DNA from 2 places in the Actinoplanes octamycinicus genome. Region 1 is predicted to be linked to the other one. Evidence: predicted binding sites of a transcription regulator. Region 1 holds the regulator's gene; the other holds the start of a gene.
The links. The regulator HspR, encoded in region 1, represses chaperone genes until heat shock. The targets are predictions, from matches to a motif close to TTGAGTNNNNNNNACTCAA.
Positions count from the first base shown of each region.

Region 1 (3,410 bases):
GTGAGTTTCCGATCCTGTCCCGCCCGCCGGTCCGCCGGCGGGCGGGACAGAGCCCATCAGCGGGAAACCCGTCATCTGTCGAGGAGGTGGACCAACTGAGCTCGAAGGACTGGCTCGAGAAGGACTTCTACGCCGTTCTCGGCGTGAACAAGTCCGCCTCAACCGACGAGATCAAGAAGGCGTACCGGAAACTCGCCCGCGACCTGCACCCGGACCGCAATCCGGACAACAAGGAGGCGGAGGAGAAGTTCAAGGCCGCGTCCGAGGCCTATGACGTGCTGGCCGACGACAAGAAGCGCAAAGAGTACGACGAGATGCGCTCCCTGTTCGGCTCCGGCGCGTTCCGCCGTGGCGCGGGCCGTCCCGGTGGCGGCGCCCAGTTCGACCCGTCCGACCTGTTCGGTGGTTTCACCGGGGCGGGCGCGGCGGGTGGCGGGGCGGACCGCCGGTTCGGCGGCACCGGCTTCTCCGACATCTTCAGCTCGATCTTCTCGGGTGGCGGCGGCGCCGGCACCCCCGCCGGGCGGCGCGGCCCGCAGCGCGGCCGGGACGTGGAGACCGAGGTGACGCTGGACTTCGCGCAGGCCGTGCGGGGCACCACGCTGCCGCTGACGTTGCGCACCCCGGGCGCCTGCGACACCTGCCACGGCTCCGGGGCCAAGCCCGGCACCACCCCGCGTTCCTGCGCGAAATGTCACGGCACCGGCCTGGTCTCCAGCAACCAGGGTTCGTTCAGCTTCTCCGAGCCGTGCCGGGACTGTCAGGGCTCGGGCAGCATCGTCGACGAGAAGTGCCCGGAGTGCCGGGGCACCGGCGGGGTCACCAAGACCCGGACGATCAACGTGCGCTTCCCGGCCGGCGTCGCCGACGGGCAGCGGATCCGGCTCAGCGGCCGGGGCGAGCCGGGCGACCGCGGTGGTCCGGCCGGCGACCTGTACGTGCAGGTCAAGGTGCGTCCGGACGAGCTGTTCGGGCGCAGCGGGGACGACCTCACGCTGACCGTCCCGATCAGTGTGGCGGAGGCCGTGCTCGGTACCGACCTGCGGGTGCCGACCCTGGACAGCCCGGTCACGCTGCGGGTGCCGGCCGGCACGCCGAGCGGCCGCAAGCTGCGCGCCCGGGGCAAGGGCGTGGTCCGCAAGGAGGGCCAGGCCGGCGATCTGATCGTCACGGTCGACGTGCAGATCCCGTCCGGCGTGACCGGCGAGGCTCGGGACGCGCTGGAGAAATTCGCGAAACTCACCCCGCCCGCGGGGCGGGAGCGGCTTGAGGCGCGCGTGCGCAAGGCCGGCTAGGGAGCCTTCGGAGGTGGCACATGTATGAGGAGATCCACATCTCGGTCGAGCAGGCCTCCGACGCGAAGGTCCTGATCATCTCGGTGGCCGCCCGGCTGGCCGGGATGCACCCGCAGACCCTGCGCCAGTACGACCGGCTCGGCCTGGTGCAGCCCGGTCGTGCCGGTGGCGGCGGCCGGCGGTACAGCGAACGGGACGTGGCGCTGCTCCGCGAGGTGCAGCGGCTGAGCCAGGAGGACGGCGTCAACCTGGCCGGCATCAAACGGATCATCGGCCTCGAGCAGATGGCCGGTGACCTGCAGCAGCGGGTCGCCGAGCTGGAGCAGCAGCTGGCCGACGCGTACGCGCGGATCGCCCAGCTGGAGGCGATGAACCCGTACGCCGGACGGGGTGACCTGGTCCGCCAGGAGAACCACTCCACGGCGCTGGTGGTGTGGCGCCCGCGCCGATCCCCGGACAGATAGCGACGGCGGCCCCGATGAGGGCCGCCGTCACTACTTGTAGTTACCTGCCGATTACCGCCGGTTGAAAAGGCCGAGCCGGCGCGGGTTGCGCACCAGGCCGCCCTCCATCCAGTCGTGGTGGTCGAACAGCTCCGGCCGGGTCATCAGGACCCGGGTGTTGTGCGCCCAGATCTGCATCGGCTCGTCGCCGACCTCCTCGGCGCGCTCCACCCACTTCTTGAGCCGCCGCTTGCGCTGGTTCGTCGCGTTCTGCCGGACACCGTCCGCCGCGTAGATGTACATGCAGTGCTGTGCGAACCGCCTGGCCGGGCACTGCCGGTCCATGGCCAGCTCGAACAGCGTCGGGCCGAGCACGTCACCGGAGATCAGCAAATCCCAGTCCCGTGGCATCGTGCTCAGCGGTACCGACTCGGGGTGGTAGGCCCACGCCTCGATCTCACCCGGCCGGGGATCGACGGGGTTCTGGAACCCCAGGAAAGTCGCCTCACGCACGCTCAACGCCGCCGCCTCATTCATCCGTCCGAGCGCGATCCGGGTCACACCGTGCGTCGCGCGTGTCGGACGTCCCAATACACAGAGTTGTCGCGGCGCAACGGTAGCGCGATCAACCAGTGAACGGAAGTGTCAAGAGTTCACATTCAGATACTGGACAGTAACTTTTTGCGGGCAGCGCTGTTGTCCGGGTCACTCGGCGCTGGGCAGGGGTTTCTGTGTCGTACGTCGCGCCGCCATCCGGCGCCGGACCAGGTTCTTGAACCAGGCGTAGTCCGGGAGACGGGCCAGCATCGGCCCGGAGACGACGGTGATCAACACGTACGCGGTGGCGAGCGGGGCGAGCTTCGGCTCCACCCCGGAGGCCACCGCGAGCCCGGCGATCACGACCGAGAACTCGCCGCGCGGGGTGAGCGCCAGCCCGGCCCGCAACCGGCCGGGCAGCGCGATCCAGGCCCGCCGGGCGGCGAGGTATCCGGTGGCCACCTTGGTCAGCATGGTCAGTACCGCCAGGCCGAGCGCCGGCAGCAGCACCGGCGGCATGTCGGCCGGGTCGGTGGAGAGCCCGAAGAAGACGAAGAACACCGCCGCGAACAGGTCCCGCAGCGGCGACAGCATCTCGGTGGCGTGGTGCGCGACCGGCCCGGACAGCGCGATGCCGACCAGGAACGCGCCGACCGCCTCGGAGACCTTCAGCTCGGCGGCCACCCCGGCCACGAACAGGGTCAGCCCGAGGACGCTGAGCAGCAGCGCCTCCGGATCCTTCACCGACATGAACCGGCTGATCGTGCCGCCGTAGCGGATCGCCACCACCAGCACCGCGATCACCGTGACCACCGCGACGCCGAGCGTGCTCAGCCCGCCCAGCAGGCCCACGCCGGCCAGCACCGCGGTCACGATCGGCAGGTAGAACGCCATCGCCAGGTCCTCGATGACCAGCACCGACAGGATCACCGGGGTCTCCCGGTTACCGAGCCGGCCCAGGTCGCCGAGCACCTTGGCGATCACCCCGGAGGAGGACACCCAGGTGATCCCGGCGAGCACCAGTGCCGCCTTCAGATCCCAGCCGAGCAGCACCGCGAACAGGGCGCCGGGCAGCGCGTTGAGCAGCATGTCGAGCACGCCGGCCGGCGCCGCCGAGCGCAGGTTGCCGACCAGC
Region 1 is NZ_JACHNB010000001.1:1,870,459-1,873,868, forward strand. Features, by position in the region: gene grpE (nucleotide exchange factor GrpE) at 1-4, shown strand, start outside; gene dnaJ (molecular chaperone DnaJ) at 96-1,295, shown strand; gene BJY16_RS08390 (heat shock protein transcriptional repressor HspR) at 1,316-1,759, shown strand; gene BJY16_RS08395 (hypothetical protein) at 1,811-2,257, opposite strand; gene BJY16_RS08400 (cation:proton antiporter) at 2,444-3,410, opposite strand, start outside.

Region 2 (3,410 bases), 5.3 Mb from region 1:
GGCAGCCGATGGTCTTGCCGACCCCGGTCGGGCCGAGCACCACGGTCCCGTCGGCGTCCGGGATGCCGCCGCCCATCAGCTCGTCGAGGCCGGGGATGCCGGACGAGATCCGGTCGCCGCGACCGGGCATGTCGGTCGGCAGGAAGGACTCGATGCGCGGGTAGACCCGCACGCCGTCGTCGGTGATGTGCATGGTGTGTGCGCCGCCGAGCGGACTGGAGCCGCGCATCTTGACCACCCGCAGGCCGCGCCGGTCGACCGGTTCCCGGACCTGGTGGGAGAGCAGCACGATGCCGTCGGCCAGGGTGAACTCGATGGTGGACTGCAGCTCGTCGGTGTACTCGCCGATCAGCAGCAGGACGGCGCCGCTGTGCGCGACCCGGCTGGTCATGTCGTACAGCGAGGTGCGCAGCGTCTGGTCGCTGACGAAGTCGCGCAGCACCATGACGCTGTCGATCACCAGGAGCACCGGCTCGTCGTCGAGCGCCTTGCGCACCACCTCGTCGATCAGCGGTTCGATGCTGTCGGCGGGGTGGTCGCGCAGCAGGTCGCCGAGATGCACGTACTCCACCCGGGTGCCGAGGGCCTCCGGATCGAAGAAGGTGAAGTCGTTCAGGTGGTCGACGAGCTTGGCGTGCGGCTCGGACAGGGTGGTGTAGTAGACGGCCTTGCGTTCCGGGCCGGAGGCGGTGAAGCAGAGCTGCTGCGCCAGGATGGTCTTGCCGGTCCCGGGCGGCCCGGCGATGACGATGACCGAGCCCGCCCGCAGGCCGCCGCCGAGGATCAGGTCGAGGTCGGGCTGGCCGGTGCTCAGGTAGGTCATCGCCGGTCACGTCCTTCCCGGAGCAGGCGCTCGGCGGCCGCGACCAGGTCGGCGCGGTCGTAAGGCTTGCCGAGCGCCGCGTCCGCCCCGGCGGCCAGGTGCCAGTGCGAGCTGACCGCCAGGATCGGGATGGTCGCGGTGGCCGGGTCGGCGCGCAGCCGGTCGATCAGCTCGATGCCGTCCATCACCGGCATCATCACGTCGGTCACCACCAGGTCCGGCCGGGTCTTCCGCAGCACGTCCAGGGCGATCGCCCCGTTGCCGGCCTCGACGACCTGGTGGCCGGCCCGGGTGAGGATGCGCCGCATGAGGAAGCGCAGGTCCGGCTCGTCGTCGACCGCCAAGATCGTGCCCACCGGCTTCCCATCTCCGCGCCCGGGTCGTCGTTTCCCGACTTTAGTGCCGATATGTGCGTCCCGTCGGCAGAATGATCAGTTTCGTGCCGTTCGCTGCGGACACTTCAACAGTTGAGCGCTCGAATCGCCCGCCGGCGCCAGGAATATGGTCCTGAGCAGGCGATATTCGCGCTCCTGGCGGATGCGCGGGGTGCTGGATTTTCGCCGACAGTGAACGCCGGAAGAGAGCCGCGATCGCTGGGGTTGAGCACGACAGACTCAACCTTCGGAGGTGCCGGGTGACCAGCAAGCGACTTCCCGTGTTGTTCCTAGAAGACATCGTTCTGCTTCCGGGCATGGTCGTCCCGATCGAACTCGACGAGGCGGCCCAGGCGGCCGTCGACGCGGCCCGCACCTCGGCCGGATCGGAACTTCTCATCGCCCCGCGGCTCGAGGACCGCTACGCCTCGCACGGCGTGGTGGCCAGCGTCCGCCAGGTCGGCAAGTCGCGGAGCGGAGCGCCGGCCGCCGTGCTGCGGACCGGCGTGCGCGCCCGGATCGGCAGCGGCGTGACCGGCCCGGGCGCCGCGCTCTGGGTGGAGGCCGAGCCGGTCACGGCGGCCCCGCCCAGCGAGCAGGCCCGCGAGCTGGCCGCCGAGTACAAGCAGCTGGTCGTCACCGTGCTGCAGCGCCGTGAGGCGTGGCAGGTGATCGAGTCGGTCAGCGCCATCGACGACCCCGGCGACCTGGCCGACACCGCCGGCTGGGCGCCCTACCTGTCCAACGACCGCAAGCGCGAACTGCTCGAGACCCCCGACGTGACGGCCCGGCTGCGGCTGCTCATCGAGTGGACCCGGGACTTCCTGACCGAGTCCGAGGTCAACGACACGATCGAGGCGGACGTCCGCGAGTCGGTCGAGAAGCGCAACCGTGAGTACCTGCTGCGCGAGCAGCTCAAGGCGATCCGCAAGGAACTCGGCGAGGGCGAGCCGGACGGCAACGACGACTACCGGGCCCGGGTCGAGGCGGCCGACCTGCCCGACGCGGTCCGCGAGGCGGCGCTGGCCGAGGTCGGCAAGCTGGAACGGGCCGGCGACCAGAACCCGGAGGCCGGCTGGATCCGCACCTGGCTGGACACCGTCCTCGATCTGCCGTGGACCGTGCGGACCACGGACACCACCGACCTGACCGCGGCCCGCGCGGTGCTCGACGCCGACCACCACGGCCTCGACGAGGTCAAGGAGCGGATCGTCGAATACCTGGGCATCCGGGCCCGCCGCGAGGAGCGGGGCCTGGCGACCGTCGGCGGCCGGGGCTCCGGCGCGGTGATCCTGCTGGCCGGCCCGCCCGGGGTCGGCAAGACCTCACTCGGCGAGTCGGTCGCCCGCACGCTGGGCCGCAAGTTCGTCCGGGTCGCTCTCGGTGGCGTGCGCGACGAGGCGGAGATCCGCGGACACCGCCGCACCTACGTCGGGGCGCTGCCCGGCCGGATCGTCCGGGCCATCCGCGAGTCCGGCTCGATGAACCCGGTCGTGCTGCTCGACGAGGTCGACAAGGTGGGCAGCGACTACCGCGGCGACCCGGCGGCGGCGCTGCTCGAGGTGCTCGACCCGGCGCAGAACCACACCTTCCGCGACCACTACCTCGACCTCGACCTGGATCTGTCCGACGTGCTGTTCATCGCCACCGCGAACGTGCTGGAGACGATCCCGCAGGCGCTGTTCGACCGGATGGAGCTGATCGCCATCGACGGGTACACCGAGAACGACAAGGTGGCCATCGCCCGCGACTTCCTGGTGCCCCGGCAGCTGGAGCGGGCCGCCCTGAACGACGGCGAGGTGACCGTCACCGACGACGCCCTGCGCGAGATCGCCGCCAATTACACCCGGGAGGCCGGCGTACGGTCGTTCGAGCGCCTGCTCGCCAAGGCGTTCCGCAAGGTGGCCCTCGGCGAGCTGCCGGCCACCGTCGAGGCGGCCGACCTCAAGGACCTGATCGGCCGGCCCCGGTTCACCCCGGAATCGGCCGAGCGCACCGCCGTGCCCGGCGTCGCCACCGGCTTGGCGGTGACCGGGATGGGCGGTGACGTGCTCTACATCGAGGCGTCGCTGCTGCCCGGCGACAAGGGCGGCCTGTCGGTCACCGGGCAGCTCGGCGACGTGATGAAGGAGTCGGCCCAGATCGCCCTCTCCTACGTCCGGGCGCACGCCGAGGAGCTGGGCATCTCCCCGGAACAGCTGGACCACCCGATC
Region 2 is NZ_JACHNB010000001.1:7,215,869-7,219,278, reverse strand. Features, by position in the region: gene BJY16_RS32370 (RAD55 family ATPase) at 1-823, opposite strand, end outside; gene BJY16_RS32365 (response regulator) at 820-1,179, opposite strand; gene lon (endopeptidase La) at 1,458-3,410, shown strand, end outside.
Region 2: lon (endopeptidase La) is a predicted target of HspR. The motif match lies at 1,423-1,441, and genes of this name have one in related genera.